Regions from separate parts of the Sinomonas terrae genome, predicted to be linked through region 2. Evidence: riboswitches for the same ligand, from Rfam matches in the RefSeq annotation. Region 2 holds a riboswitch; the other holds the start of a gene.

Region 1 (15,257 bases), on a different contig from region 2:
GAGGCGGTGTCCCAGGACGTCCTCGGACAGGAGCACTTCGCCTTCGCGGCGGCGGAACTCGCGCAGGTCAACGGTGCTCACGGCGAGCTGGATCCGGTCTGGCGCGAGGGCGGCCAGGTCGGCGGCGGAGACGAACACGCGTGTGCCGCCGACGGCGACGACGAGCCCGGTGACGAGGGGGTAGTCGTCGTGGCGGAGGCGGACGATCAGGTCGGCCAGGCTGCCCATGCGGTGCCCGTCGGAGTCGGTCACGGGCTGGCGCAGCAGGGCGGAGAGGGAGACGGCGGCGGTGGGTGCTGCGGTGGTCATCGGGTGCCTTTCGGTGCACTTCGGTGGCTTCTCGAGGCGACTGTACGTCACCCCGCGCGCGCTGGTGAGGAGGTGGGTCAGGCGCTGCCGAGGGCGAGCTGGACGACGCGGACGACGACGAGGATCATCGCCACGATCAGGTACACCCAGAGCACTCCGAGGCCGAGGCGGCGGGTGAGTGAGAGCTGCGGGCGTTCGAGCAGGGCGAGCGGGGGCATGCGCCAAGTGAGCCGCTGGGAGCGGTCGACGGCGGGCTCGGCCGCGATCTGGCCCGTTGCCCGGGCTCGGAGCCTGAGGGTTCCGAGTATCGCGGCCGCGAGGACGGCCAAGACCACGCCTCCGATGAGGATCCCGATGATCGCTCCGCCATCAATGCCGGGGAACAGCGTTGCGGCGGTGAGGACGACGGAGAGGATCACGAGGATCGCGATGACGATCGACGTGAAGATGTTCATCGCCTTCCCGTTGACCCACGGGCCCATGACGGCCCTGTCGTTGCACAGCAGCAGGAGGAACAAGGTCGCAGAGGGCAGCAGCACGCCGGCGAGGACCTGGACACCCACCGTGAGGAGCCCGAGCGGGCTGCCGGGAATGACGACGACGATCGCGGAGATGAGGATGATGCCGGCGAAGGCGGCGTAGAAGCCCTTGGCCTCGCTGACCTTGCGGTGCAGGGAGTGCTTGAGCCCGAGGACGTCGCCGAGCGCGTACGAGGTCGAGAGGCCCACGGCCGCGGCTCCGATGATCGAGGCGTCGATCAGGGCCAGGGCGAACAGGATCCCCGCAAGGTGGCCGACGTACTTCCCCAGGCCTTCGGCAACGCCTCCGGCGTCGGTGAACTGGCCGAACTCGGGGCGGCCGGCGAAGGTGAAGGCGGTGCAGGAAATGATGGCCCCAGCCGCTATCACCACGATGACGATCCCGATCCAGAGATCGGCCTTCTCGTACTTGATGTAGCGCGGGGTGATGCGCTTGTCGATGACGTAGGACTGCTGGAAGAACAGCTGCCACGGGGCGATGGTCGTGCCGACGATCGCGATGATCAGGAGGGTCACATCCGAGATGCTCGACCCCGAGGGCACACCGGGGATGAGGAAGCCCTGGGCGATCTGGCCATAGTCCGGGGAGGACATGAAGAAGATGGGCACGAGCAGCAGCGAGCCGAACACGAGGACCATGCACACGCGCTCGAAGCGCTGGAACGAGCCGGTGCTCGTAGCGCCGACGACCACGAGGGCGGCGACGATCACCCCGGGGATCTTGGGGACGCCAAGGTACGAGAGGCCGATGCTGATGCCGATGAACTCCGTGACGATCGTTAGGGCGTTGAGGATGAACAGATCGATCACGCTGAACGCGCCCCAGAACTTTCCGAAGCGCTCCACGATGAGCCGGGCGTGCCCCACGCCGGTCACAGCTCCGAGCCTGAGCACCATCTCCTGGTTCACGTACAGCACGGGAACCAGGAGAAGGAGCGTCCACAGCAGGCTCGTGCCGTAGTCCTGGCCGGCCTGGGTGTAGGTGCCGAAGGCGCCCGCGTCGTTGTCGCCGACCATAACGATCAGGCCCGGCCCGATGATGGCCAGGAGGGTCTTCAGGCGCGCCTTCCAGCTCGACTGGACCGAGGCGTCGTCCAAGCGGATCGTGCCGAAGGCGCCTTGGATGTCCCCCACGTGGGCGGAGTCGAGCACAGCCGAGCTGGCCACAGCTGTCTGTGAGGGTCCCGGCGGCGAGGGGCGGCGGTGGGTGGGGTTCGTCTTGGGCATGGGATGACCTGCTTCCTCCCGGCGGCAGCCGGGGACCGGTGAAGCGGGCACGCCGAACGCGCCAGGCCAAGGCCATGGTCGGCATGCAGAAAGGACAGGGGGAAGTGCGCTGGCCGGACTGCGGGTCAGCGGGTGCGCGAGGAGGTACTACTATCGCCGCTCGACAAGGCGAACCACCTCCTGCACGTCGCTTCCCACATGCCTGGGCTGGCCCCGGGCAGGGCGCCCGGGGTGCCCTTCCTCGTAAGACCTTTGGCACTTCGCGTCGTGACCCTCGAAGGAGGGAGCCAATCGGGGTTGCCCCTTGGATCCGGGGCAGCCTGTCCTGACCGGAGGCGTCTCTCGACGTTTGGGGTCGCTGGCTTGTTTCCGCGAAGGAGCCTCAGCTAACGAACGGCACCTTGCGTCCACATGATACCCGCACAAGCGTGGACCGTCCTCCCCACCGAGGCGCCGCTGTGGCTCAGCGTCGCGATCGAGACCGCCGCGGCAGGTCCCTGTCACCTGACGGGCGTGACCAAGACGAGGACGACGATGACGATACCCCAGGCCTCGCAGAGCTCATGGGCACTATCGAGACTGCGATCAGCGAGCTCACGCGCACGAGTCAAGACATGGCGCCAGCCATCGAGGCACTCGGTAGGGCGACCACGAGCCCCACACCGGGTGAAGGCCAGACTGTTCAACAAATGCAGGCTTGGAGCTTACGCGCAGCGCGAGCGTTCAAGGAACCTGCGGAGCGGGTCAGTGAGATCGGTGAACGCATGTTCAACACGACAAAGGAGCTTGATGTGGACATGCAGCGACTGCGACGTATTGCAGTCGAGTTGTCTTCCGTCAGCCCAGACTTTGCCGCCAGTTACAACACGATGATCAACCAGCTGGCAGGAATCGATGTCGTGAGCGCACAACTCGACGAACTCCTCGTCAAGATGAAGCCCGCAGAATACCTTTCCGTTGCCCTCCGGAAGTCGCTGCGGCCAGCGCGCAGAGGCCTCACTCGCATAACAGACAGTCTGCACTTGATTGAGACTTGGCAGCCGATTGAGGTTGCCATAAGCGAGTAGACCCGGAAGCCCGGGGAGCGCTGTATGTGCTCGTCCTGTTCGCGATCTACAGGAGACCGGCACCTCAGCTCAATGCCACACCTCCAATTCGACTCATAACCTGAACGTCTCGCAAGCTATTGCGATCGAAGACGTCGCGACCCGTCCCATCAAGGGCAGAACTCCGCTTCTTCTGGGATGAGCGGCGTGAGACACATTGATGGGACCAGTGCTCGCCAGGGCGCTTCAGGTGCCCCCGAAGGGATCGGCTCACCGCAGTAGGCCGCCATTTAGCGATCACAGATCACCGCCAAACAGCGATCAAGTCCACAACTTTCCGGGCAAGCGTCGAGAGGGTCGAAGGTGATGGCCAGCGGTCCCATCAAAGGAACCTTTGACAGGACACCTTCTTATGCTGCCTCCCCCATGACAAAGCCGGTGTGCGGCAGCTGCACCGGCGGCATTCAACTTAGGAGGCTTCCTTCGGGGAGAGCATCAACTCGACGAAGTGGTTGCTGCCTGGGCTCCATCGCTGCCGTCCGTCGGCGTAGACCACGGCATGGCCCAACACAGGGGCTGGCTGGAGATTCGCCCCCTCACTGCCACCTCGGCTCTGCATCTGAGCCGGAATGAATGTGACCGCTACGCTGCCGGTCAGTCTTCCACCGAGCAGCTCGAACATCTGCCTTGGCAGCGTCCACATCACGCCCTGCATCAATCCGTGTTCCTTGGAAGCGAAAGTCACCTTGCCTGCCGACCATTCAAACCCTTTGACGTCCGGGGGGACGCTGCCGATCTGAAGCTTCGCCAATGCAGCCAAAGCCGGCGCGGCAAGCGCTGCGGCTGGGCCGACTACGGGGACGACACCAAGACCAGATGCGATCGTCGCCGCACCGTTGACGACGGGCTGCAGCTTGCTCCATTCTGCGGCGGCTTTTTCGGTCCAGGCCGCTTGATTTGCGACAGGGCTGAGGTATTTCACGCTTGATGTGATCTCGTTGATGCGCCAGCCCTTCTCAACGGGGAAATACAGGTAGACGCGGGCCGCGGTGTCTTCAAGGTGCTTCCAGATAGGCTCATCGCTTGGACGTTCGGGCCAAAGGTGGTGGTGCTCCGGCGCGGATCCTGTGTGCCCGAGAGTCCACCAGTACTCATATGTCCGCCCACCTTTGTCGACTTCATTGGGCGGGGGGAGGACTTCGGCTGCCGCAAGGCTGACGAGAGGTTCAGTCTCACCGTAGATCTCGAAATAGAAGGGGTCCTCTTCCTTATCCCAGTTGGTCAAGTCGACTGGGTGCCGGTTCATCTCGATCATGATTCCCCCTGTTCCGAGAACCTCTGCTGGTCCGCTCCGTTTGGTGACCATCTTGCCGCAAGTCGGAGAGCTGGAAGGGCTGGGGCAGGGGCGTGCGGTTGAGCCGCGAGGCCATAGGAGGGCTTCGTTGTCAGTCTGTCTCCGATCGAAGGCACTGCTGGCGCCGATTGCGAGGGGCGAGTCGTTCAGGCGCTTGGACTGGACCTTCACTAACACTGCGTTACTATTGATGCATACCGCCCGACCCCTCTGGGGTCGGGTTTATTTTTGCCATCTGCCTGACTTACCAGCCGTTCGGACGCGTGATCTTGGGACCGAGCGAGGCCGGCATCTGGGCTCTGCGCAGGTCTGTTGCTGTCAGCTGGTACCACCAATGACCGCCTGGTCCCGCGTTTGGGTCCCCGTTTAAGGCGCCGGCTGGATAGTTCTTGGTGGGGTTGACCAGGCCCACTGGGACGGAGTCGCGGGCAACTTCGATTGGCTTCTTCAGGTCACTGTCGTTGCTGACGACGACGGCAGCGTCCACGTTCTGCCGCAGGACGTCGAGGAGAAGGTGAGTCGCCACATTCACATCGCTGCCCTTCTCCTCTCGCCTGGATACGGAGGCGATGAAGGTCGCTCCGGGAACGTCGCCGTTTGTGTTGTCCCTGACCATAAGCGGCCAGGTTGCCTGGCTGATTATCGGACGCCCGCCCTTGCCTGCAGTGGCCAGAGGGCTGGTCGCGATCCTCTCGACGTACGTGCCGTACTCGAACACGTCCACTGCGCCGCTGGCATTCAGAGCACGGAGGTAGACGTCCTGGTCCTTCTGACCCGAGGTGTTGCCCCGACCCTTGATCCTGGCCGTGCAGTACACGACATGCAGGTCATGCGGCGTGGACCACCCCGAGGCGGCTGTGATCACGTTGCCGGCCAGTGCCCTCACATCGAGCCACCTCCACCCGGCGGTCCCACGGCCGCAGAGGCCTCTGCCCCCGTAGTAGAGGTTGTACCCGTCGATGTACACGCCGATCTTCATTCCATGGATTCTGCCAGCAGTGGCTGGATCATGAACTCGGCACCAGTGGACCCGCGGCCGGCTGCGGATCCTCGGGGCAGTCGCACCGCCGCCAGCTACGCCGAGAACGGAAGTGTCAGGTTGAGCGACCAGATCTACAACGCAGCAGCCATGCACGAGCGCTTCTCCGATCTCTCAGAGATGCGCGCTTACGCCCGCAAGATGATCGGCCATTGGGACCGGTCGCGGGAGAAGCCCTTCAACATGAAGTCCGAGTTCGACATCCAAAGCGGTGGCCCGTTCATCTGGAGCTTCGCGAACCATGTGGTCAACCTGATGCGGACCGTCATCGAGCTCTCCGAGAAGGACCGGATGCTCCACGCGATGCCGCTGATCCGACTCATGGTCGAGAACGCCATGACCGCGATCTGGCTCTACCTCGAGCCGAGCAATGCCAGGGCGATCATCAAAGAAGGCTTCCGGCAGAGGCGGGCCGCCTTCGCGAACTTGGTCGAGACCGAGGCCGAAGGATTCGGCCAGTCCGACATCGACGAGATAGACGGCGTCCTGGCAACACTCGACATCGACCTTCCCTCATTCGAGCAAAGATGCCGCCACATCGTCGGCGGTCTCCAGATCTACGTCCACTGGCGGCTGCTGAGCACCTACAGCCACGCCGGGATGGGCCTCGGGGATTTCTACCTGGAAGGGATCAGCGAACCACCCGGGCTGGCCTTCGCCCCCCACGCAAAGCTCCGAGGACACGAGTCATGGCTCGGCACAGCACTCTGCATGCTGCTCGCGGCGATGAAGGTGTGCAACCTCATCGACGGCAAAGGAAGCCTGAAGTCGCAAATCGAACAGGCCGAGAGGAAGATCGGGTACCAATGGAATTCGCGAAGGCGCCTGCAGCGGACAAGAAGAAAACGAGAGCTCAGAAGGGGCAGGGCTAGATCCTTCCTGCCTGCAGATCTGCCTTCGCCCGGGTCGTGGTTGCGGTTGAGAGACTTGTTGCTCGTTGACGGCGACAGCGGGCCCGTCTCGCGCACGCCTGCAGTGTGTGCCAGCGCTCCGAGTGGCTCTTACACCGGCGCTGGCTTTGCTGTTCGAGATGGTCCGGGAAGTAGATTGAGGGGTGCTTTTTGCTGCCTCGGTGATCGTGAACTATCCAGGCGGCCCGGATCCGCTCTGGTCCCTCATCAGCGGAGCCATCGGAGCGGTATTCGGCGGCGCCGCGGCGTTCCTCGGAGTGCTCTTCACCCAACGGCACGAGAACAGGCGCGCGGCCCTTGCGGATGAACGGCGTCGGAGGATGACAAACTGGCGCGATTGCGCGCTCTCTACGTCCCTTACGTCGACTTCTCCCATGCGGTCGAGCTCGTCAGGCGCGAGAAGGCCTTCGTCTACTCGGGGGAGACGAAGGAGACGCGCGACAAGCGGCACGACCGGCTCCTGATGAAGGCAATCAACCGGGCTGTCGAGGTTCAGGCCGCGGCGACCCTTGAAGACGGCGCCGAAGGTGTGCTGAGTGCGGCGGGTGACGCCTACATCGCGATGGACGCTTACATCCGAAGCGTGCGGAACGAGTTCCAGGAGAGCGGAACCGAATACGCCAAAAGGGTCGATGCCGAAGCCGATGCCCTGGCTGAAGCAGCGAAGAGCCTTCGGCAGGCGGCGATCGACGATATCAAACGCCTCGACGTCTCCGTGGAGAAGTAGCCGCTTCGCCCCCCCCGCCCGACCGGGTCTGAACCGCTCTCCCCTCCAACACACGTGACCATTCCAGTTTCGGAGCAACCGGTGTCTGGTGACCCGCGGCGGTTCGAGGCTGTCCACGGCGGCCGGCAGCGGCAGGCGAGGATCGGAGCTAAGGGGGCTGGCCGCTGTGGGCAGGCGGTGGGGCGGTTCCTGTCGTCCACGCGTGTGCAGGAAAAGCCGCGGAGCGATGGAGCTTTTGCTGTGCACATGGGGACGAGAGGTCAGGAAGGATTCTCGGCCATCTTGGCGCTGTCCAGGTCTTCTTCTGCGGGGCCTCGGCCCTTCCGCTGAGGCTCCCTCAATAGGGCTCTTTCGACGTCTCTGAGATTCTTCCTCGAGAGGATTTCCCGGAAACTCACGGTTGGTCGCACGAGGGACGATCCGAGGACCCTGCGTTCCTTCCATGGGCTGTCTGCCAGCATGAGGATGAAGCGTGCGCGGTGCCGCGCGGTGCCGCGCGGTGCCGCGCACTATGGCGGTTGCGGTGAATCCGAAGAGGGCAAGGTCGAAGACTGCCATGCCCCAAATGATTGATTGGTTGTCGGCGAAACCGATCTTGGGTGGCGGTCCACCGATGATGCCACGCACGACCATGAAGATGGCGTATCCCATGGCGCAGAGGAAGGTCCATGAGACTGCTAGTCGGTGGTTCGGCCTGCGATCCAATGCTGTTGCTGCGATTTCCAAGGCGATCTTCGTGCGCGCTACTTCTAGGGCGCGGGCTTCAGCGGTTTCTGCCTTGACCAGTTTCGCGGCGGCGTCGATCTCTTCGAGACGATTGCGTAGCCTGTGCGAGCGTCGGAAAGGTGCGAAGCTCGCCAGGATCGCGGACAGGCCGCTGCCGCCCAGGAGGGCGGCGATGAGTGTTGCCCACTCGGCTACGTGCTGCCCCTACCCTTCAGGGCTGGCCGGCTCGTCGGCAGTGGTCGGAGGCTGCACGGAGGGCTCTTCTTCCGTGTCCTTGGCGGGGCGGGATTCTGAGGAGGTTTTCGCCTTCCGGGGGCGTCCGCCGACGCTGATGGTCGGGGCTTCGATCCCGAAGGCCTTCAGGTCCGGTTCCGACCAGCCCAGCTTTACGGCTTGACGGTGTGCGGCGAGGTGCTGGCGCTCTGCTGCCTTCAGGTCTGCCCGCAGGTCGGCGACTCGCTTGGCTGCTTCGGCGTAGGCCTTCACGGAGGTCACCCTGGCATGGCGGTCTTCTTCCAGCTTCCGCTGGGCGGCGGCTTCGATCTGCTCGATGTCCATGCGGCAACCCTATGCGCTGGGGCCGCGGGCACCTTGGGCTGACGCGCCGCAGAGACCGACCTGGGGTCGGGGGTTCCGGGACCACTTGTCCAACGGTTTCAAAAACCTCAGACCCCCCCCGGGGAGGAGCAAGCTATACATTTACCCGGGGGTAAATGGCGTGTCGTCGCGCGCTTGCGCTGGCTCCTTTGCCAGACTGGCGTCTGGGTCCCCGACATTCGGGGTCGCTGCGCTGACAGGGGAGGGAGTGGTCGTGGCCGAGTCGAAGACGGTTCATCGTTTGGGCAAGTCGCGCCGCGACAACACCCCGGGTGGGCGGTCGAAGAGGATCGATGTCTACGTCACCGAGGCCGAGAAGGCCGCACTGATCGTGCGCGCCTCTCAGGCGAACGTGAGCGTCCCGCGGCTGCTGTTCGAAGGAGCCTTCGCCGAGGCGGGAGAGACCGCCCACGACCGGCGGAATCTGGCGGCGGAGCTGCTGGGAATCCGCACTCTTCTGGGTGCGGTGTCGAACAACGTCAACCAGATCGCCCGCCACGCCAACGCGACCGGTGAATTCCCCGAGGACGCCGCTGCGGCAGTGGCGGCGGCGCGCCGGCTCATGGCCCGGATCGACGAGGCCGTGATGCAGGTGATGCGCCCGTGATGCCGAACGTCACCAAGGGCGAGCGGATGGTCGGACTCATCAACTACCTCGTGGGCCCGGGCCGCGCGAACGAGCACAGGGACCAACGCCTGGTCGCCGCCTCCGACATCATCGTCGGCGCCGAGGCCGGGCAGCCGCTCGATGCAGAGTCGGCCCTGAAGCTGGGACGCGAGATGGACATCCCCAAGGCCGTCTTCGGCGCCGGCAAGCCCGGCGCCAAGCACGTCCTCCACATCTCGCTGAGCCTGCCCGCCGACGAGGGCCAGCTCGACGACGAGGCATGGGGGAAGATCGCCCACGGCTTCGCGGAGAGGATGGGCTTCACCGGGGCCGACGGGAAGCCGCCGTGCCGGTGGATCGCGATCCACCACGGACCCAGCAAAGCCGGCAACGACCACATCCACCTCGCGGTCTCGATGGTGCGCGAGGACGGCACCCGGTGGAGCCAGCACAACGACTTCAGACGCGCCCAGGCCGCCTGCGCCGAGCTCGAAGCCGAGCACGGGCTGCGCGTCGTCCGGGGTGTCCATTCCGAGCGCGGCTACCACCCCAAGGAGCGCGAACGCGCCAACGCCAAGGGCGCCCCCGAGCTGGACCGCGACCGCCTCCAACGCGCGCTCCGTGCCGCGTCCACTGCGAGCATGGACGAGGCCGAGTTCGTCCGCCGCCTGCGCCGCACCGGCATCCTCGTCCGCCCCCGCTTCGCCCACGCAGACACCGCCACGGTGACCGGCTACTCCGTCGCGCTCCGCCCCCACAACAAGGCAGAGAGGCCCGTGTGGTTCGGCGGGGGAAGGATCGCCCGCGACCTGGCCCTCCCGCAGCTGCGCAAGGGCTGGACCAGCACTGGGGAAAGCATCGCGGCTGCGAGGGCCGAATGGCAGGCAGCCGCCAACGGGAAGCGCCCGACCACCCAGGGCCGCGAGGCCCGAGTGCCCACCGCAGCCGAATGGGAGAAGGCCACTGCAGAGGTCGGGGAACTGTTCGAGCGGATGAAGGCGATCCCGCTCAACGATGACGCGCTGTGGGCGCAGTTCGCGCGCGAGACCTCCGGTGCGTTCGCGGCCTGGAGCCTGCGCACCGAACCTGTTCCCGGACCGCTCGCCGAGACAGCCAAAGCCCTCTCCCGCACGGCCCAGCTGCGCGGCTTCCCACCGCGGACCGAGCACGCACCGATGCCCAGCGCGAAAGGCGCGGGCATGCTGCTGATGCAGACCGCAGTGGGGCCCTCCACAGCAGCAGGCCACGCTCTCCTGCTCGCCCAGCTGCGCAACACCATGCGCGCCGTCTTCGACATGCACACGGCGGCGGGCCGGCTCCGGGACGCCGAGCGGATCAGGGCCGCTGCCGTGGAGAAGCTCGCCGCCGTGCGCGGGGACCTGAAGACGCTCAAGGACCAGCACCAGGCAGGCCGGTTCGAGGCAGCCCCCGCCGTCGAGAGCGAGCAGGAGAAGGTCCAGCGCCTCCTGCGCCAGTCGTTCCCGACCAGGCCGGGCACCGCGGCAGGGAGCACGCCGGAGAGGGCACCGGGCACCAGGAAGCTGCCCGGCAGGGGCGGCCGCGACCAGGGGATCAGCCGCTGAAAGAGGGCCTGAGAGCCGAAAGGATTCGTCTTCTTCCCTTTGAGAGGCTGTAGAGCGTCCCGTGGAGCGGACGAACCCGGCTGGCCAAGGTTGCTGAGCGGTAAGGCGACTGGTCGGTCAGACGATGTTGTATAGAGCCTTTGCTTCTTCGTGGGTCGCGATGGGTCGGCCGACTTCTCGGGCGATCTCCTGCGCCTGTTGGAGGAGTTCGAGATTGGTGGGGTTCCTAGCGGGGTCGTAGAAGAGTTCGAGTCCTGTCTTGACGTGGCCGCCCAGTTCGATGGCCCGGCGGAGGAGGCTGGTGTCGTCGAGGGCGCCCTGTCCCCAGACGGAGATGTACCAGGGGTGCTTGACTTGGGCTTCCTCGATCATCCAGAGGTAGTAGTAGAGGCTCTCGAGGCTAGGCTTCATGCCGTTCGTGGCGATGGGCTCGAGAGCGGTGAGGCCGTAGTCGCCGATGAGGTAGAAGTCCCACATCGAGCCTGGCGTTGAGAGTCCCCTGTTCACGTAGTGCATGGCGTGGCGCAGGTGCCCGGGCTCGTAGACGCCGAAGACCATGGGGACGGAGCGTTCGCGGCACATCTTCACCTGACTGGCGATCCGGCGGTAGTTGAAGCCGAATTCGGGGCCCGAGAGGTAGCCGTCCTCGTCGACGTCGGTGGCGAAGAGGGTCAGGCCCGTGTCGACGCAGGCGATCCGGACGTTCGCCCCTTCGGCGAGGAGGGGGACGTGCTCGAGCCCATGTTCGTGGGGCAGGAGGCGGAGGTTGTTGCAGGTGGTCGGGTACCAGGTGATGTCGGGGTGCTTCTGCAGCACCGTGTCCCAGGTGCGCATGTAGTCCTTGTAGGCGTTCTCGCCGAGGAGGTCGAAGCTGGTGTTGTGGGCGTGGATGGCGCCGGCTCCTGCTTCCCAGCAGCGGATCGCGTCCTCGGCGATCTCGTTGTAGGTGGTCGGCGTGTTCGGGTTCATCTCCTTCGTTCGGATGCCGTTGATGTGGGATTCGATGACCACTGGGTAGTCCCAGTGGGGTTCCATCTCCGCATACTTGTCGAGAGCGGTGGCCATATTTGCCTCCTGGGGTGTGGTTGGAGTCCGGTTGCTGCCCGGAACGCGGTCTACGTCTCGGCGGCGAGGAGGCTCGCGGCCTCTTGCCGGGTGGTGCCTGAGGATTCGATGTGGGCGAGCTGGGGCGGGATCTCGCGGCCCTTCTTGCGCATGGCGGTCGCCCAGAGGCGACCGGCGCGGTACGAGGAGCGAACGAGGGGCCCGCTCATGACGCCGAGGAACCCGATCTCCTCGGCCTCCTGGGAGAGCTCGAGGAACTCCTGCGGCTTGACCCAGCGGTCCACGGGGTGGTGCCGCTCGGAGGGGCGCAGGTACTGGGTGATGGTGAGCAGGTCGCAGCCGGCCTCGTAGAGGTCGCGCATGGCCTGCGAGACCTCCTCGCGGGTCTCGCCCATCCCGAGGATGAGGTTGGACTTCGTGACCATGCCCCGGTTCCTGCCCTGGGTGATGACGTCGAGGGAGCGCTCGTACCGGAACGCCGGGCGGATGCGCTTGAAGATCCTCGGCACTGTCTCGACGTTGTGCGCGAAGACCTCGGGCTGGGCCTCGCAGATCGCGGCGATGTGCTCCGGCTTGCCGGAGAAGTCCGGGATGAGGATCTCCACGCCCGTGCCGGGGTTGAGCTCGTGGATCTTGCGGATGGTCTCCGCGTAGAGCCAGGTGCCCTCGTCCTCGAGGTCGTCGCGTGCGACGCCGGTGACGGTCGCGTAGCGCAGGCCCATGGACAGGACGGAGCGGGCGACCTTGGTGGGCTCGAAGCGGTCCAGGGGGGAGGGCTTGCCGGTGTCGATCTGGCAGAAGTCGCACCGCCGCGTGCACTCGGAGCCGCCGATGAGGAAGGTGGCCTCCTTGTCCTCCCAGCATTCGAAGATGTTGGGGCAGCCGGCCTCCTCGCACACCGTGTGGAGGCCTTCCTTCTTCACCTGGTTCTTGAGCTGGATGAACTCCGGGCCCATGTGGACCTTGGCCTTGATCCACTCGGGCTTGCGCTCCACGGGCGTCTCGGCGTTGCGCTGCTCGATGCGCAGCAGCCGGCGCCCCTCGGGTGCGAGCGTCACAGGAGTGCTCCTTCAGCCCTGACTTGGACGCGATGTGCCAGCGTCAGGGTGGTGATGGCGTCTTCGGTCTCCTGCCGGATCCGTTGGGCGTCCCAGCCGAGATGGGGCGCCAGGTTCTCGGCGATCTCCGAGACGAGACGGGCGGTCACGAGGCCGCGGAAGGCCAGGGAGGTGCGGCGGATGAGTACGTCGATCGCGTGTCCGACGTGCTCGTGCTCGGCCATGTAGGCCAGTTCGCGGGTGCTGAGCTCGTCAGTGCTGGCCAGCGGGCGGTCGTCGCCGGAGGCGAGGTAAGCGGCGACCTCGGCCGCGCGGGTGCCGTAGCGCTCGAGCAGTACCTCGGCGCGCTCTGGGGCGATGCCGGGGGCGAGATGGGAGGCGATCCAACGGCGCCGAGCGGCCGGGTCAGCAGGGTAGTCTGTGCCGCCGCCTATGGGGAGTTCTGCGGTGCTCGTGCGCCGCTCCAGGCCCAGCTCGTGCAGTACCTCGTCCGCGAGGTGCTCGGAGAGCGCCCGGAACGTGGTCCACTTGCCTCCGACAAGGCTCAGCCGTACCGGGCCTCCTGCTGGGGCGTGGCGTTCGATGCGGTAGTCCCGGGAGACGAAGCCGGGTGCGGCATCGTCGTGGCGCGGGAGCGGCCGGACTCCGGAGAAGGTGTAGACGATCTGCTCCCGCCGGACATCGACGTCGGGGAAGACATGGCGGGTCAGGTCGAAGAAGTACTGGATCTCGTCCTCGGTGCACACGGGGGCCAGGTCATCTCCGGCGAAGATGTCCGTGGTGCCGACCAGGACGCGGTCCCCGATCGGGTAGATCAGCACGATACGCCCGTCGCTGTGCTCGAAGAAGATCTCCCGCCCCCCGGCCGCGGCGAGCAGCTCCGGGGAGTCGAGAACGATGTGGGATCCCTTGGTCCCGCCCATGAAGCGGGTGGGCGACCCCAGGGCCTCGTTGGTCCGGTCGGTCCACGCCCCCGTGGCGTTGACGACGACGTCTGCGTACAGGGTGAACTCCTCGCCGGTGAGCTCGTCGTGCAGCTGCACTGCTCCGCTGTCGTCCGTCCCGACTGCGGCGAGGTAGTTGGCGGCCCTCGCCTTCTCTCCTCCGGCTTTCAGCCCCTCCTGCAGGACGTCGAGGGTGAGCCGCTCGGGATTGTGCACCGAGGCGTCGAAGTACGTGGCGGTGCACTTCAGGTCCGGCCGGAGGCGCGGGAGTTCGGCCAGGGCCTTCCTCCGGGAGAGGAAGCGGTGCCGTGGGACGGAGCCGCCTTCACGGGAGAACGCGTCGTAGAGGGACAGGCCCGCCTTGACCAGCAGCGCTCCCCTGGATCGGGGTTTGCCGGAGCGGTGTGTGAGGAAGCGGCGGGGGGCGTTCAGGATCCCGGAGAACATGCTGAACAGCGGGATGGTGGTCTGCAGCGGCTTGACGTAGTGCGGTGCGATCCGCAGGAGGCGGTTGCGCTCGACGACGGATTCCCGGACGAGGCGGAACTCGCCGTTCTCCAGGTAGCGGATGCCGCCGTGGATCATGTGCGAGGACGCCCCGGAGGCCCCTTGGCAGAAGTCTCCCCGCTCGGCGAGGACCACGTCGACGCCCTGCAGGGCCAGGTCGCGGAAGGTCCCGACGCCGTTGATCCCGCCGCCGATGACGAGGACCTGGGCGCGGGGCCGGCGCCGGATCGACTCGATGCTGGATCGCACGGCAGGGTCAAGGGGCATTGCGTCCTCCTGAAGCAGCGGCGAGCCGGCCTGCTGCGGGCTCGGCCTCTCGGTAGCGGTCGGGGAAATCGGACGGGAGGGCGGAGTTCGATCCCAGGGGGAGGATTCTGGACAGTTCGTCGACGACAGCCTCCCGGAGGTCCCCGACGGTCGCACCGGGGGCCGAGTCGGCTACGCATCCCACGGACTCTTCCCGGAAGTCCAGGCCGAGCATCCCGTAGGCCTCGCCCAGCACGCTGCGGGCCGGGCTTGCGTCCTCCACCATCACCACGGCGCTGAAGAGGTAGCCGTGCTTGGTGATCCGCTGGCCGGTTCCGGCCAGCTTGGTCCGCCCGGAGTCGTTGACGCTGAACTCACCGGTGCAGTATTCGCCGGGGACGGGGCCCACCTGTGCGTCGACTCCGAGGCCCTGCAGGGACCGGGCGAGGGCTTCCCCGAAGAGCCGGAAGCGGTGGCGGATGTGGGATCGGGCCTCGGGGTGGGGTGCCCACAGGTGGATGACGAGGTCTCCGGGGCCGTAGACCGCGAGATGCCCCCCGACCGGGCGGATGATCGGCGCGAATCCCTTGGATTCCAGCCACGCCTGGGCAACCGGGTGGCCGTCGAGCATGGAGTCCCTCCGGCTGAACGCTGCCGTCGGGGCGGGCCTGGCAACGTTGAGCTCGCCACGTGCGCCCCGGGCGAGGGAGGCCAGACCGGAATGCACGAGCTCCATGTCCGCCCGGCCTGCCCTTGGACGCCCGTCCTGGAC
Region 2 (15,257 bases):
CCATGCCCTGTGGCGCGGGCGAAGTCCCTGCAGGCCGAGACGCAGCGCCAGGAACGCCTGCGGGAGGTGCGCCGCCCGCAGGCTGCGCACCTCCCGTCTTGATCACGCGGGACATGATGTCCATTGTGGTCCGTTCGTCACACGTCCCGCTGCCGGAGTGTGACGAACCCGGCGCCGAGCAGGGCGACGACGTACGCCACGAGGACGAGCGTGCCCTGCCAAGGCTCGAGGTAGGCGGTATTGAGGGCACTGCTGGAGCCTGCCTCGAACATCGCGTCCGCGGCGTTGGTCGGCAGGTACTTGCGGGCCTCGGTGAAGAAGTCGCCGGGGATGAGCTGGAAGATGATCGGCAGCACGAACAGAAGCGCCACAAGGGTCACGATCGCTCCGGCCGAGTTCCGCAGGAGCGCCCCGAGGGCCAGACCCATGAGGGCCACGGCCGCGACGTAGGCCGCATTGAGGAGCATGAACCGCTGCACTTCCCCACTCGCCATGTCGAGGTGGAGGTTGTAGTTCGCGAGGATTGGCTGTGCGACAAGCCCGCCGATGTAGGCGCCGACGTACGTGAGCACAAAGCCGACGACGACGGCGTACACGCCTTTCGCTGCGAGGACGGGCCAGCGTGTTGGAACGGCTGCGAAGGTCGCGCGCGACATGCCCGTGGTGAACTCCGAGCTGATCATGAGGACTGCGAGCGCGCCGACGATGAGCTGTGCGAACGAGACGCCGCCGGCTGGGAGGTGCAGGACGGCCGACGTCGTATCCAAGGCCTCCGCTCGCGGACCCCCGGGGCCACCGTTGTGGGCAGCGGACGTGACTTGTCCGATGCCCCACGCCTGGAGCGCGGCGAAGCCGACGAGGAGGACGACGCCGCACAGCAGCAGGATGCGCGTCGAAAGGAGCGAGAGGAACTTGATCCGCTCCGAATTGAGGACACGCAAGAAGTTCGGTCCCGCGAGTCCCTCCTCGGGAGCAGCCGAGCGGCGGTTGGTTTCGACTGCCGTGCTCATCGCGTTGCCTCCTGTGTCTCATGGGCAGCCTTTGTCCCGAGCGCCCCACTGGGGCTGGATGCCGGCGGTTCCTCGTGGTGGCTCGCGTCATGCGAGCGGTATTCCACGTCGTCCTTCGTGAGCTGCATGTAGGCCTCCTCGAGCGAGGCTTGGAGCGGGGTCAGCTCGTAGACGAGGATCTGGTGGTCGAGCGCGGTCTGGGCGATGGTCCGAGGATCGAGGCCGCCCACTTCGAGGACCTCGTGCTCAGGAGCCTGGATGGTCACTCCCGAGCGTGCGAGAAGGCGTGAGAACTCTTCGGGGCGATCGGTACGGAGCCGAGTCCGGGCCTTGCCTTGGCTCGAAATGACGTCGTCAATCGGCGCATCGGCGAGGATGCGGCCCCGTCCGATCACGATGAGGTGGTCCGCGGTCTGCGCCATCTCGCTCATGAGGTGGCTCGAGAGGAACACCGTGCGGCCCTCGCTTGCGAGGTACTTCACGAGATTTCGCACCCACACGACCCCCTCGGGGTCGAGGCCGTTGACCGGTTCGTCGAGGACCACGACCTGTGGGTCGCCCAGGAGGGCAGCCGCGATGCCAAGGCGCTGCCCCATGCCCAGCGAGAAGCCTTTGACCTTCTTCTTGGCGACGGCACCGAGTCCGGTCATCTCGATGACCTCGTTGACCCGCTGCGAGGGGATGCCGTGGGTCGCCGCCAGTGCCGAAAGGTGGCTGTAGGCGGTGCGGCCGGGGTGTACAGCGCGAGCCTCGAGCAGCGCGCCGATCTCACGCAGTGGGGCCCGGTGCTTCGGGTACGGCGACCCGTTGACCGTAACTGTGCCGCGTGTAGGGGCGTCGAGGCCCATGATCATCCGCATTGTCGTGGACTTGCCGGCACCGTTCGGCCCGAGGAACCCAGTCACTCGGCCGGGCTGAACCGTGAACGTGACGCCATCGACCGCAGTCTTGGCACCGTAGACCTTCGCCAGGTCGGTCGCCTGGATCATGTCCCCTCCTGAGATAGCTGACGATTCCACGCTAGGACCGGCGGGGCCGCCGCGCGACGCTCCGTGGGATGAACCTGTGTGGCCAGCATCCTCCTCGAGGACTAAGGGAAAGCAGCCTTTCTGAATTGCGCTCCGAGGTCCGGCATGTATCATGTCCACGCAAGGTGCCGTTCGTTAGCTGAGGCTCCTTCGCGGATACAAGCCAGCGACCCTAAACGTCGAGAGACGCCACCGGTCAGGACAGGCTGCCCCGGGCTAAGGGGCAACCCCGATTGGCTCCCTCCCAGAGAGGGTCACGACGCGAAGTGCCAAAGGTCTTACGAGGAAGGGCACCCCGGGCAGTCTGCCCGGGGCCTCCCCAGGCACGTGAAGACGATGCGCAGGAGGTGGTTCGCCTTGTCAAGCGGCGACAGTAGTACCTCCCTGCGCGCATTCTGACTGGATTCATCCTCCAGCTGCACGTCTTCCCCCACCCGCACGCCGATGACGGCCCCCGACTGGGCCCCTCGGCGTGCCCGCTTCACGATCCCCGGCCACCGCTGGGAGGAAGCCGGTCCTGATGACCAAGACCTCTTTGAACCGTGCCCGTCGTCCCGCCGCCAAGGCGCGGACGCCGCAGCCGAGCCAACACAGCAACCAGACCTCGAGCACTTCAGCCGTGCTCGATGCCGCGCACGTCGGTGACATCAAGGGTGCCTTCGGCACGATCCGTCTCGACGAGTCCTCGGCCCAGTCGAGCTGGAAGGTGCGCCTCAAGACCCTCCTGGCCATCATTGGGCCGGGCCTCATCGTCATGGTCGGCGACAACGATGCCGGGGCGTTCGGCACATACACGCAGGCCGGGCAGAACTATGGCACGGGCCTCCTGTGGACTCTCCTGCTCCTCGTTCCGGTGCTGTACGTGAACCAGGAGATGGTGCTCCGGCTCGGAGCTGTGACCGGCGTGGGCCACGCGCGGCTCATCGTGGAGCGCTTCGGCAAGTTCTGGGGCGCGTTCAGCGTGATTGACCTGTTCATCCTCAACGCGCTCACCATCGTGACCGAGTTCATCGGCATCAGCATCGGACTGACCTACCTCGGGGTCCCCAAGATCCCAGGTGTGATCGTCGCCGCCCTCGTGGTGGTCGGGGCCACGAGCACTGGCTCGTTCCAGCGCTTCGAGCGCGTCTGCATGGTCCTGGTGTTCGGTTCGCTCCTGCTCGTGCCGATCTTCTTCATGTCCGGACCCGACTACGGCCAGATCGCCCACGGCTTCCTCGTCCCGGGCGTGCCCGCTGGATCGAGCATCTCGGACGTGACCCTCCTGATCATTGCGATCGTCGGCACGACCATCGCCCCCTGGCAGCTGTTCTTCCAACAGTCCTACGTCATCGACAAGCGCATCACCCCGCGCTACATGAAGTACGAGAAGGCCGATCTGTGGATCGGGATCGTCATCGTGGTGATCGCGGCGGGCGCGATCATCTCGTTCACTGCCTTCACCTTCGCCGGCCGCCCTGAGTTCGGGCAGTTCACCGACGCGGGAGGCGTCGCTGAAGGCCTCGGGAAGTACGTCGGTCACCTCGCGGGCATCCTGTTCGCCCTCGCGCTCATCGACGCCTCGATCATCGGGGCCGCCGCCGTGGGCCTCTCGACCTCCTACGCGCTCGGCGATGTCCTCGGCCTCAAGCACTCACTGCACCGCAAGGTGAGTGAGGCCAAGGGCTTCTACGCCGCCTTCGCGGGCATCATCCTCGTCTCGGCGATCGTCGTCATCATCCCGGGCAGCCCTCTCGGGCTCCTCACGGTCGGCGTCCAAGTCCTGGCGGGCGTCCTGCTGCCCTCCGCGACCCTGTTCCTCCTGCTGCTCTGCAATGACAAGGCCGTCATGGGCCCATGGGTCAACGGCAAGGCGATGAACGTCTTCACCTCGATCGTCATCGCGATCCTCGTGATCCTCTCCGTGGTCCTGACCGCCGCGACGCTGTTCCCGGCGATCGACGGCAGCGCCATCATCGAGATCCTCATCGGCGGCGTGGTGGTGGCCGTCCTCGCCGCTGCAGCATTCGGCGCCCTCAGGATCCGTGCCCGGGCGAGGGGCCAGATCGCGGTGGGGCCCGCCGTCGACCGCTCCCAGCGACTCACTTGGCGGATGCCGCCGCTGGCCCTCCTCGAGCGTCCGCAGCTCTCTCTCACTCGACGCCTCGGCCTGGGAGTGCTGTGGGTCTACCTGATCGTGGCGATGGTCCTTGTCGTAGTACGCGTGGTCCAGCTCGCCCTCGGCGCAGCCTGAGAGGCCTCCTCCCAGCCCACCCCGGAGTGACGTACAGTCGCCTCGAGACGCACCAGCACTGTGCACTGAAAGGCACCCGATGACCACCGCCGCCCAGACCGCCTCCATCTCGCTCTCGGTGCTCCTGCGCCAACCAGTGACGGACTCTGACGGGCATCGAATGGGCACCCTTTCGGACCTTATCGTCCGGCTGCGCCATGACGGCTATCCGCTGGTGACCGGCCTCGTCGTCGCTGTGGGAGGCGCCCATGTCTTCGTCTCCGCCGCCGACCTTGCGGCCCTCGCCCCCGGGAAGGTCCAGCTCGGAGTGAGCACGGTAGACCTACGCGAGTTCCGCCGCCGCGAAGGCGAGGTGCTCCTCTCGGAGGACGTCTTGGGACACCGACTCATCGACGTCTCCCGCGTCGCATTCGTCAAGGCGTACGACGTGCAGCTCTCCCCCGTCCTCGACGGCTGGGCCGCCACCGGCCTCGACGTCCACCGCCGGCGATGGCTCAGCCTCGGGCCGCGCCACTCCGCACACGCGCCGCGGGACTGGAAGGACTTCGAACCGCTCATCGGCCATGCCGAATCCGCCCAGATCCGTATGGCCACCGGCCGCATCCCTGAGTTGAAGCCAGCCCAGATCGCCGACATCATCGAAGAGGCCACCGAGCACGAGCAGAACGAGCTCCTCGCCCAGGTCCACGAGGATCCCGAGCTCGAGGCCGACGTCTTCGAAGAACTCGACGAGGACCGCCAATCCGAGCTCTTCCGGGACCGCTCCGACGACGAGGTCGCCGAGGTCCTGTCCCGCATGCAGGCCGACGACGCCGCCGACGCCCTCATGGACCTCCCCCAGGAACGGCGCCTCCCCGTCCTCGACCTCCTACCCGAGCCGCAGCGCAGCGTGATCCACCGGCTCCTCGGCTACCACGACCTCACAGCCGGCGGCCTCATGGGAACGGAATTCCTCGCGCTTCCGGCCACTGCGACAGTCGCCGACGCCCTCACGGCCGTCCGTGGAGCCCACCTGCTCCAGCCTCAGGCGCTCACGATGATCTACACCCTCGCCACGGACGGCACGCTGGCAGGTGCGCTCAGCCTCGTCCAAGCGGTGCAGGCCGACGCCGCGAGCGTGCTCGCCGAGGTTGCGGACGACGACGTGGTGGTCGCCAAGGCGACCGACGACGTCGTCGACGTGACCACCCGCATGGCCGACTTCAACCTCCTCGCCATGCCCGTCCTCTCCGAGGACCACCGGATCATCGGCGTCATCACCGTGGACGATGCCCTCGAGGCCGCAATTCCCGAGGACTGGTCGCGCCGCGAGTCGAACCACCGGGATACGGGCTCGGAGGGCTGAGGCTTCTGGCCGGTCTGCCCGCCCCCGGAGGGCCGGGTCTAGCCCATGAGTGACTGCGTGCCGAGCACGATCGCGAGGGCAAGGCGATCTGCGTCCTCGCTGCCCGGTTCAGCGGAATAGACCATGATCCGCAGGTCATCGCCAGCGACGACGAGGGTGTCGCAGTCGAGCCCGATGCGACCGACTTCCGGGTGGTCGATGAACTTCTTCCGTGATGTGTCCTGGCGCGAGGGAAGGGCGGCCGAATCCCACAGCTCGGCGAAACGCGGGCTCTGCCTGCGAAGCTCGGCGACGAGGCGGCGGACGCTCTGATCATCCGGGTATCTGGCCGCGGTCATGCGAAGGTCGCCCACGAGCGCTTCCTGCTGCTCGGCGAGCTCGTCCGGGGTTAGTACGGCGACCGGGCCGGGGCCGACGACGTTGCGCCAGACCCCGTTTCGTTCGATGCCCCGCCAAGCCGAGGCACCGGTAAGCGCCTCGTAGGCGGAGTTGGTGGCGATCAGGTTCCAGACCGCGTCGTAGACGACTATGGGATTGCCCGAGAGCCGGTCGAGGAGCCGCTGGACGCTGGGCGGGATCCGTTGGGAGACGGACCCGCGGCCGGGAGCCTGCTGGCCGCTGAGCCGGAAGAGCAGCACGCGCTCGGGGTCTGAGAGGCGCAGCGCGCGAGCGAGCGCCTCGACGACTTGGCCCGAGGGCTTGGTGGCTCGGCCCTGCTCGAGGCGGGTGAGGTAGTCGACCGAGATGCCAGCCAGTGCGGCGAGCTCCTCGCGGCGCAGGCCGACGGCGCGCCGTCGGCCGCCTAGCGGCAGCCCGACGACGTCAGGGGACACCCGGTCGCGCCACCGGCGCACGGTCTGCCCGAACTCCTCGCGCTCCACCCACCCAGTCTGCCATCCGGCTTGCGGCCTTTTCCTAGCCCTGCCGTTCCTACGAAAACCAGACGACTGCCTAACTCCGCCTGTGAGGCGGAAGGTGAATTCATGACCACAACGCTTGTCACCGGGGCGAACAAGGGCCTCGGCAAGGAAACCGCCCGTCTGCTCGTCGCCGCAGGACACACCGTCTACGTTGGCGCTCGGGACAAAGCACGCGGAGAAGCCACCGCCGAAGAGTTCGGTGCCAGGTTCGTCCAGCTCGACGTCACCGACGACGCCTCCGTCGCAGCAGCCCTTGCCCAGATCGAGGCAGACGGCGGCCTTGATGTCCTCGTCAACAACGCCGGCATCGCCAAGCGCTCCCAGAGCGGCCGCGCGGAGGCCCTCGACGGCCCCAGCGCCCTCGAGGTGTTCGACGCGAACGCCGTCGGCATCATCCGGGTCACCGAGGCCGCCCTGCCGCTGCTGCGGAAGTCGCCGAATCCCGTCGTCGTCAACGTCTCGAGCGCCTTGGGCTCGTTCTGGGCCGTGCACGAGCCGTCCCGCCCGGCCTCCCGCTTCCCCTCGATCGTGTACGGGTCGAGCAAGGCGGCCGTCTCGATGATCACTGTGCAGTACTCGCGCGCCGTGCCGGAGGTGAAATTCAACGCCGTCGAGCCCGGCATCACCGCGACCGAACTCGGCGGCGGCGGGGCGGGCAGCCATCCCGGCCGCCCTGCAGCGGAGAGCGCGGAGATTGTGGCAAAGCTCGCCACGATCGGCCCGGACGGGCCCACCGGCACCTTCCACGAGGACGCAGGCATCCTGCCGTGGTAGTCGCCGCGTCGCGCGATCCCAACGCTGAATTCCGCGTCGCACCGCTCGCCTCCGTACAGTAGGAGTCGTCCCCGAGGTTCTGGCGAGAGGTGGTGCGAGCATGCGTGCGCTGTTCAGGCTCTCGCGCGCCGTCGTCGTCGCCCTCACGACAGTGCTGCTCGCCGCGGGCGCCCACACTGCGGGCGGCGGGAGTCTGCCGGATCCGCTCATCGTCACAGGCGTCCTCGCCCTCGTCACCCTTCCGGTCATAGCCCTCGCGGGGCGCAGGATCTCGGCTCCGATCATGCTCGCCGTGCTCGGCGCGGGGCAGTTCGGGCTGCACGATGCGTTCAATGCCCTCTCCGTCTCGGCCTCGACCACGGCCGCCCTCGGGCCGAACGCGGGACACGTCCACGTGCTCGGTGTGCTCGGGGAATCGGCCGCGGGCGGGCACACCCACAGCGACAGCACCGCGATGCTGCTCGCGCATGCGATCGCGACGGTCCTGACTGCACTGCTCCTTGCCCGCGGCGAGTCGGCGGTGTGGGCCCTCCTGGGCTGGTTCCGTCCGCTCGTTCGGCTTCTCGTCGCGATCACCCCGCTCGCCAGGCCCTCCGTCCCGGCCTTCACCGAGGCGGCACTCCCCCGGGCGTGGCGCAGTCTGCGCCTGCCCGCACGGCGCGGACCGCCGTCGGCCTTCACCGTCTCCTGAGACGGGCCCAACCGCCCGCCGCTCGTGGCGGGTTCCCCATCCGTTCGCCCGGGCGCACCCGTGCCCGGTGAGACTGAAGGCCAACCATCATCATGAACAAGACCATTCGCCGCGGACTGAAGGCGTTCGGCACCGCCGTCGCCACCGCAGCGCTCATCGCGACCGGCGCTGCTGCCGCCTCCGCCCACGTCAGCGTGGACCCCGACGATCCGGCCGCCAACGGCTTCACCCACCTCACGTTCAACATGCCGAACGAGTCCGCTACAGCGAAGACCAACAAGCTCGAGGTCAAGCTGCCGACCGACACGCCCTTCACCTCGGTCTCGGTCAAGCCCATCGAGGGCTGGACGGCGCAGGTCACGACGACGACGCTGCCGAAGCCGGTGACGATCGACGGTTCGACGGTCACGAAGGCCCCGACCTCGGTCGTGTGGACGGCGAACGATGCGTCGCACGAGATCGGCCCGAACGAGTACCAGTCCTTCTCGCTCTCCGTCGGCATCCTTCCCGCGGCGGGGACCAAGATCGTCCTGCCCGCCATCCAGACCTACACGGACGGCCGCGTGGTCAACTGGAACCAGATCCAGCAGGCCGGCCAGCCCGAGCCGGATCACCCCGCCCCCTCGTTCACGACGACGCCGGCCGACGACGCGAGCCCGGCACCGAGCGCGACTCCCGTGGCCCAGGGCGCAGGCACTGCGACCCCGGCTTCCCAGACGAGCGATGCGGCTGGCACCTGGGGACTCATCCTCGGCGCGATCGGCGTGATCCTCGGAGCAGCCGCACTCGGCCTCGTCCTCAGCGGCCGACGGAAGGAAGCCAAATGAGAAGCCCCATCCGCGTCCTCCTGCGGGCCGTCGCCGTCCTGGGGATGGCCGCCGGCCTCGCCCTGCCCGCCGCAGCCGCTCAGGCGCACGACGTGCTCGAGACAACGAACCCGGCCGACGGCTCGACGGTCACAGCCGTGCCCCATTCCGTGGTCCTGACCTACGACCACACGCCCATCGCGATCGGCACCGAGATCCAGGTCAAGGACGCGAGCGGGACGAATCAGGCCGACGGCGCGGCGACAGTCGTCGACAACAACGTCACCCAGGCGATCAAGCCAGGAGCGCCCGCAGGGAAGTACACGGTCGTGTGGCGGGTGGTCTCCTCGGATTCCCATCCGATCGAGGGGACCTTCACGTTCACGGCGAAGGCAGCAGGCGGCGGAACCTCGAGCACGGAAGCGACGAACGGCAACAATGCGACGGCGCCTGCAACGCCGTCGTCGGCTGCAACGCCGTCGTCGGCGGCGGCCTCGGATTCTTCGGGCGGCTTCCCCGTCTGGACGATCCCCGTCGGCGTGGTCGTGGTCCTCGTGATCGCGGCCCTTGCTTGGTTCGTGCGCCGATCCCTCGCCCGAGCCGCGCAGGAATAGAAGCTGGGAATCGGCTGGGAATAGTCCTCCGCGTCTTGTGATCCGCATTCCGGTCTGCGACAGTCCAGCAGACCGTGTTGACCTCTGCTGTCATAGATTCAGCGGTCACTGGACAAAGGGGACGTCGGTGAAGAGAAGAATCTTGTCAGCCGCAGGGTCGGCCCTGCTGTTGGTTGCGGGTCTCGCCGTGAGCTCGGCACCAGCATGGGCGGCGCCCGGCGCGCCTGCCCGCGGTGATCGCTCCATCCAGGTGTGTGCGACGCCGCGGGCGGGCGATGCGGCCTGCACCGCCCGGCAGGCAGTGGATCCCTCGGGGCACGTCATCTCGAATGCGAGCGCTCCGCCGTCGACCGGCCTCAGGCCCTCCCAGCTCCAGAGCGCATACCACCTGGCGGGGACGGCCTCTGGTGGACGAACGGTCGCAATCGTCGACGCGTACGGCTACCCGAACCTCGCGCGCGACCTCGCGACGTACCGCTCGCAGTTCGGCCTCCCCGCTTGCACCACGTCCGACGGCTGCCTCCGCGTCGTCAATGAGACCGGTGGCACGAGGCTTCCCCGGTTCAACCTCGGCTGGGCCCAAGAGCAGTCACTCGACGTCGACGCCGTCTCCGCGGCGTGTCCGGACTGCAAGATCGTAGTGCTGCAGGCCAACACCGCCTCGTTCAGCGATCTCGGCACGGCCGTCCAGACGGCCGCAAAGCTGCCGGGCGTCGTCGCCATCTCGAACAGCTACGGCGGATCCGATGCAGCTGATTCGACCTACGGGAAGTACTACAACTTCCCGGGGATCGCGGTGACTGCGAGCGCGGGCGACAACGGTTATCAGGGCGCTTCCTACCCCGCCTCGTCGAGCTACGTGACCGCTGTGGGCGGCACCTCGCTCGTCGCTGCGTCCAACCCGCGGGGCTGGAGCGAGTCGGTGTGGAGCGGCACGGGCTCCGGCTGCTCGAGCCTCAACACCACGCTGCAGGCGGCCTCGGCTGACAACACGGGCTGCGGCGGGCGTGCGATGAACGACGTCGCCGCGGTTTCAGACCCCAACTACGGCGGCCTCGCGGTCTACTACCCGACCTCGAGCGCGAATTCGACCTGGGGCCAGTTCGGCGGCACGAGTGAGGCCTCGCCGATCATCGCCTCGGTGTACGCCTTGAGCGGGAACACGGGCTCGAAGGCTACGGGTACGTACGCGAACTCAGTGCCCTACGCACATGCCGGCAGCCTGTTCGACGTCAGCGCCGGCAGCAACGGCACGTGCTCGCCGTCGCAGTGGTGCACCGCGCGCACCGGGTGGGACGGGCCGACGGGCCTCGGAACGCCTGACGGCGTGGCGGGCTTCTGACCGGGACGCGCTCAATCGCGCCTGCGCGTGGCCCCCGCGAGCACGAGCGAGACCGCGATGGGCACGAGGATCGCGAGGAGGGCGTGCCGGAGGCCGACGTGGTCGCCGAGGAAGCCCAGGAACGGTGGGCCTGCGAGGAACGCGATATACCCGATCGTCGCCACCACTGAGACGCGGGCGGCTGCGTGCCGTGGATCGTCCGACGCGGCGGACATTCCCATCGGGAACGCGAGCGCCGCGCCCAGGCCCCAGAGGAGAGCGCCGACGGCGGCAAACCAGTAGGAGCCCGCGAGCGAGTAGACCGCGAGGCCGATGAGTGCCGAGACCATGCTCAGGCGCAGGGCGACGACGCGGCCCAGCTTGTCGATGACGCGGCCGCCGAACCAGCGAGCGAGGGTCATGGCGCCGACGAAGAGCGCGAAGAGCGCCGCGCCCCCAGACTGGCTCGTGCCGAGGCCGTCGACCGAACCCTTCGCGATCCAGTCGTTGCCTGCGCCTTCCGTGAGCGTTGCCCCGAGGACGACGACGCCGATCAGCAGCGTGCGCGTGTCCGTCCAGGCGGCACGTGCCCCGCGAGGTTCCTTGCCTTCGGTAGCCGACAGTGCGCCGTCGTCCGCGGAAGCCTCCGTCGCGGCATGCGCGGTGAGCGGCAGGAAGTGCCGGGGGACCAAGATCATGATGATGACGACGGCGACCATGATCGCCGCGAGGTGCAGCGGGAGCGGCACACCCAGTGCGCTGAGGGCCGCCCCGACGATGGCGCCCAGGAACGCTCCGCCGCTGAAGCCCGCATGGAACTGCGGCATGATGGTCCGACCGAGCCGGTGCTCGACGTCCGCCCCCTCGATGTTCTGGCCGACGTCCCAGAGGGCGATTCCGATCCCGAACAGGGCAAGGCCGATGGCGACGACCAGCACGGACACGATCAGCAGGCCGAGTGCGAGCAGGCCGCCCGCGAGGACGGCCAAGAGCCCTCCGAGGCGCACGGTCCGGACGATTCCGACTCGGTTTGAAATGGGGCCGACGAGAGGCATCGAGCACAGCGAGCCGATGGCCCCGACGAGCAGGACGAGGCCCATCTCGCCGGTTGAGAGCCTGAGGGTCTGGGTGACCGCGGGGATTCGCGCTGCCCAGCTCGCGAAGATGAAGCCGTTGGTGGCGAAGATGATGAACGTTGCGATTGCCGCCCGCCGCACCGCGGGCCGGTCCACCGGCACCTCGGAACCGACGGCCAAGTTCTGCTCACCTTCGCGGGTCATTGGCTCGCCTTGGTGAGGAAGTTGGTCAGAAGCGGGCCCGAGATGGTTGCGCCAAGGCCGCCCTCGTCCACGAATACGGCGACCGACAGATCTCCATGGACCCCGATGATCCACGCGTGGGTCTTGGGTGGGTTGTCGCTTCCGAACTCGGCGGTGCCGGTCTTTGCTCCGACGGGGGCTCCAGGGACAGAAAGCAGGAAGCCTGCGTGGCCGCTCGTCACCACGGCTCGCATCATCGCCTGCAGAGGGGCCGCCTCGGCTGCCGTGATGGGTTTATCGTTCGCCTGCGCGGGGCTCGGTGAGGCGCTCGGGGTGGCCGATGCGCTCGGAGTGGCCGGCTTGCTTTCGCCCGTGTTCAGGACGAGCCGCGGCGAGACGAGGCCCCCCTTCTGAACGGACGCGGCCATGACGGCGGCCGAGAGCGGCGACATGAGAATCTGCCCCTGGCCGATCATCGAGGCGGCGTGCTCCGTCGTCCCCGCGGTCGCGGGAACGGAGCCCATGAACGCGTCCGTGCCGAGCTGTGGGGCATCGATGGCGAGGCCGAGCGATGTCGCCGCGGATTGGAGCTGCGCCTGAGAGACCTTGTCGCGCTGAGAGATGAACGCTGTGTTGCACGAGTGCGCGTAGGCGTCCTCGAGCGTGATGGTGCCGAGATGGTCTTCCGGGTAGCCCGTCGCGTTCTGGAACGTCTTCCCGTCGACAGTGAGGGTAGGAGTGCACTGCACTTTGAGATCTGGAGTCGCGCCCTGGCGGAAGAGGGCGAGCGAATCGACAGTCTTGAAGATCGAGCCGGGCGCGTACTGGCCGAGCATCGCAGTGTTGTAGCCGTTGCTTCCCGGGCCGCTCGCGGCGGCGAGCACGGAGCCGTCCGAGGGGCGGATCGCCACGATGGCCGACGCCGGCCCGACCGAGGCGAGCGTGTCATCGGCGAGCTGCTGGAGCTTCGGGTCGAGTGTGGTGCGGAGCGGTGTCCCCGTCTGGGCAGGGGCCGTGAACAGTGTCCGCGACTGGTCCGGCTGAGTGCCCGAGGCCGCCGACCCTCCGTCGGGGTGGCCAGCGAGCACGGTCACGCCGTCCTTGCCGCGAAGTTGGTCGTCGTACTGTGCCTCGAGCCCGCCCTGCCCGGTCTGATCGCCTGCGCTCAGCTCGCCGTTCGACTTCTGGATCTGCTCCGCCGTCGCGTCGCCGACGGTTCCGAGCACGGCCCGCGCGAACTCGCGCGTCGACGCAAGCGGCAACGTGTCGCCGAGGGCGAAGGCCCCGGGGATGGCGGCGATCTGCTCGTCGGTCGGAGTCCGGTCCGGCGTGTCTCGCAGAACGATGGCCTGCACGAAGGCCTGAGGGCCGGAGGCCGCGACCTGCTTCGCGTAGTCGGCGGGGTCCACGCCAACGAGGGACGCGAGGGCACGGGCCGAGGAGTCGAGTTGCGCCGCGGGAGCCTTCGCCTTGTCGATGCCCACGCGCTTGACTGGCCGCTCCGTCACGAGCTGGGCATCGTTCGCACCGAGGATGTCTCCTCGGGCCGGCGCCGTCGTGCGGAGCTTGAGGACCTCGCCCGCTTGAAGCCCGGGCGCGACGAGTCCGGGGACCCACTTGACGCCCCAGTGGCCATTCGACTGGGCGACCTCCGCCGTCGTCGTGTACTTCCATTCACGCCCCGAAAGGTCCCAGCTGAAGTCGAACGGCACGGTCGTGGTGCCGTTCGCCGTCGTCGGCTGGCCCGCCGTCACCGACGGCTTGAGGCCGCCGAGCCCTGCGACGATCGACTTGAGCTGGCTTTGGGCAGCCCCCGGATCAGTTCCGATGAGCGCTGCGTGCGAGACGTCGAGGGACGAGAGTCCGCTGCTGAGCTCCTTCGCCGCCGCTTCGGCCGCGGCCTTCGACCCGTCGTCGCACGACGTCAGAACGGCCCCGAGCAGGACAGCGGAAAGGACAAGAGAAGCGGTGCGAATGTTCCCCACCGGCTCAGCCTACTGGCGCCCCAGCACGGTTCCTAGGAGGTTGGGGCAGCTCCTAGGAGGTTGGGGCAGGGGCTAGAACGGCACGCCGCAGCGCAAGGCCACGTTGGCGTAAGGCGTGGCCTCCCCGGTTCGGACGAGAACCTTCGCTTCGGAGGCGAGGCGTTTGAACTGTTCGTGGGAAATCGATGAGACCCCCACGAGACGGCTTTGCACCCATCCTTCGACGAGGCTTCCTCTGCCCTCCTCCGCGACGACAGCTGACTCGATGACCAACTCGTCCAAAAGCGCGTCGAGGACCTGTGTGAAGCTCGGCACACCCGGGACGAGTGCAAGGTCGACTATTGGACCGTTGAGCGGAAGAGGCAGGCCGCAGTCCGCGACGACGACCAGATCGCCGTGGCCGAGGGTAGCGATCGCCGCACTCAGCGGACCGTTCAGAATTCCGCGCTTCTTCATGCTGTCCCTTCTGGAAGGCGATCCCCGCGCCAAGGATACGAGGGTTGAGCGCCGGCGCGGCAGACAGCGTACGAACCCACCCGCACAGCAAAGGTGACCGCCTCGCTGAGGGAGGCGCCGACAGCGAGCCTCGCGCTCAGGGCGCCCACGAACGCATCACCGGCCCCCGTGGTATCCACTGGTTCCACCCGAGGGGCAGGGACCCTGACTGTGGAGTCTCCGTCCGAGAAGACTGCTCCGACGGCGCCGAGAGTGATGACAACCGAACCTATACCCTCTTCCAACAGTGCTTCCAAGACACCTTCCTCCGAGGTCAAACCAGCGGTTTCCCGGCCGAGCATCTCGAGTGCGAGCCGTCCTTCGTGCTGATTCACGACGAGCGGATCGGCCCGAAGGATGAGCTGCCTTTCCAGAGGGATGACGGGGGCCAGGTTGAGGACGAGCCGAGCCGGGCTCTCCGCCGCGGCGGCAACCGCGGCCCCAGCGGGGACCTCGCCTTGGAGCACCAGGATGGCCGACTTCTCGAGCAGGCCCGATTGCGCTTCGATCAATGCCCTGTCGACATGGGCGTTCGCACCCGGAATGACGACGATGGAGTTCTCTGCAGTCCGCTCGTCTACGGTGACGAAGGCTTGACCGGTGGGTCCGGGAACCGTGACGATGCCCGTTGCGTCCACTCCGGCTTCCCGGAGTCCGCTCGTGGCGGTCTCCGCATAGGCATCGTCTCCCACCGCGCCGACGAAGGCGACGCGAGCCCCGAGCCGCGCGGCGGCCACGGCCTGATTTGCGCCCTTCCCGCCCGGATGGACCGCGAT

Evidence for each region. Region 2 has a riboswitch for magnesium ahead of L0M17_RS00435 (Nramp family divalent metal transporter). Riboswitches for the same ligand answer to the same signal wherever they lie in the genome.
Region 1: another riboswitch for magnesium. It lies ahead of L0M17_RS21950 (NRAMP family divalent metal transporter); the one in region 2 lies ahead of L0M17_RS00435 (Nramp family divalent metal transporter).

Annotation. Positions count from the first base shown of each region.
Region 1 is NZ_JAKZBV010000003.1:30,604-45,860, forward strand. Features, by position in the region: gene L0M17_RS21945 (magnesium transporter MgtE N-terminal domain-containing protein) at 1-309, opposite strand, end outside; gene L0M17_RS21950 (NRAMP family divalent metal transporter) at 387-2,075, opposite strand; M-box (ykoK) riboswitch at 2,306-2,476, opposite strand; gene L0M17_RS21955 (hypothetical protein) at 2,639-3,142, shown strand; gene L0M17_RS21960 (hypothetical protein) at 3,591-4,436, opposite strand; gene L0M17_RS21965 (NYN domain-containing protein) at 4,720-5,454, opposite strand; gene L0M17_RS21970 (DUF5677 domain-containing protein) at 5,575-6,732, shown strand; gene L0M17_RS21975 (hypothetical protein) at 6,763-7,152, shown strand; gene L0M17_RS21980 (hypothetical protein) at 8,083-8,436, opposite strand; gene mobC (plasmid mobilization relaxosome protein MobC) at 8,690-9,082, shown strand; gene L0M17_RS21990 (relaxase/mobilization nuclease domain-containing protein) at 9,082-10,665, shown strand; gene L0M17_RS21995 (beta-keto acid cleavage family enzyme) at 10,783-11,730, opposite strand; gene lipA (lipoyl synthase) at 11,781-12,788, opposite strand; gene L0M17_RS22005 (glycerol-3-phosphate dehydrogenase/oxidase) at 12,785-14,506, opposite strand; gene L0M17_RS22010 (lipoyl protein ligase domain-containing protein) at 14,496-15,257, opposite strand, start outside.
Region 2 is NZ_JAKZBV010000001.1:85,751-101,007, reverse strand. Features, by position in the region: gene L0M17_RS00450 (sensor histidine kinase) at 1-115, opposite strand, end outside; gene L0M17_RS00445 (ABC transporter permease subunit) at 138-1,010, opposite strand; gene L0M17_RS00440 (ABC transporter ATP-binding protein) at 1,007-1,999, opposite strand; M-box (ykoK) riboswitch at 2,163-2,333, shown strand; gene L0M17_RS00435 (Nramp family divalent metal transporter) at 2,559-4,271, shown strand; gene L0M17_RS00430 (magnesium transporter MgtE N-terminal domain-containing protein) at 4,351-5,616, shown strand; gene L0M17_RS00425 (helix-turn-helix transcriptional regulator) at 5,655-6,497, opposite strand; gene L0M17_RS00420 (SDR family NAD(P)-dependent oxidoreductase) at 6,600-7,310, shown strand; gene L0M17_RS00415 (hypothetical protein) at 7,411-8,001, shown strand; gene L0M17_RS00410 (DUF1775 domain-containing protein) at 8,094-8,828, shown strand; gene L0M17_RS00405 (copper resistance CopC family protein) at 8,825-9,421, shown strand; gene L0M17_RS00400 (S53 family peptidase) at 9,549-10,763, shown strand; gene L0M17_RS00395 (MFS transporter) at 10,775-12,022, opposite strand; gene L0M17_RS00390 (penicillin-binding transpeptidase domain-containing protein) at 12,019-13,986, opposite strand; gene rbsD (D-ribose pyranase) at 14,059-14,442, opposite strand; gene L0M17_RS00380 (ribokinase) at 14,439-15,257, opposite strand, start outside.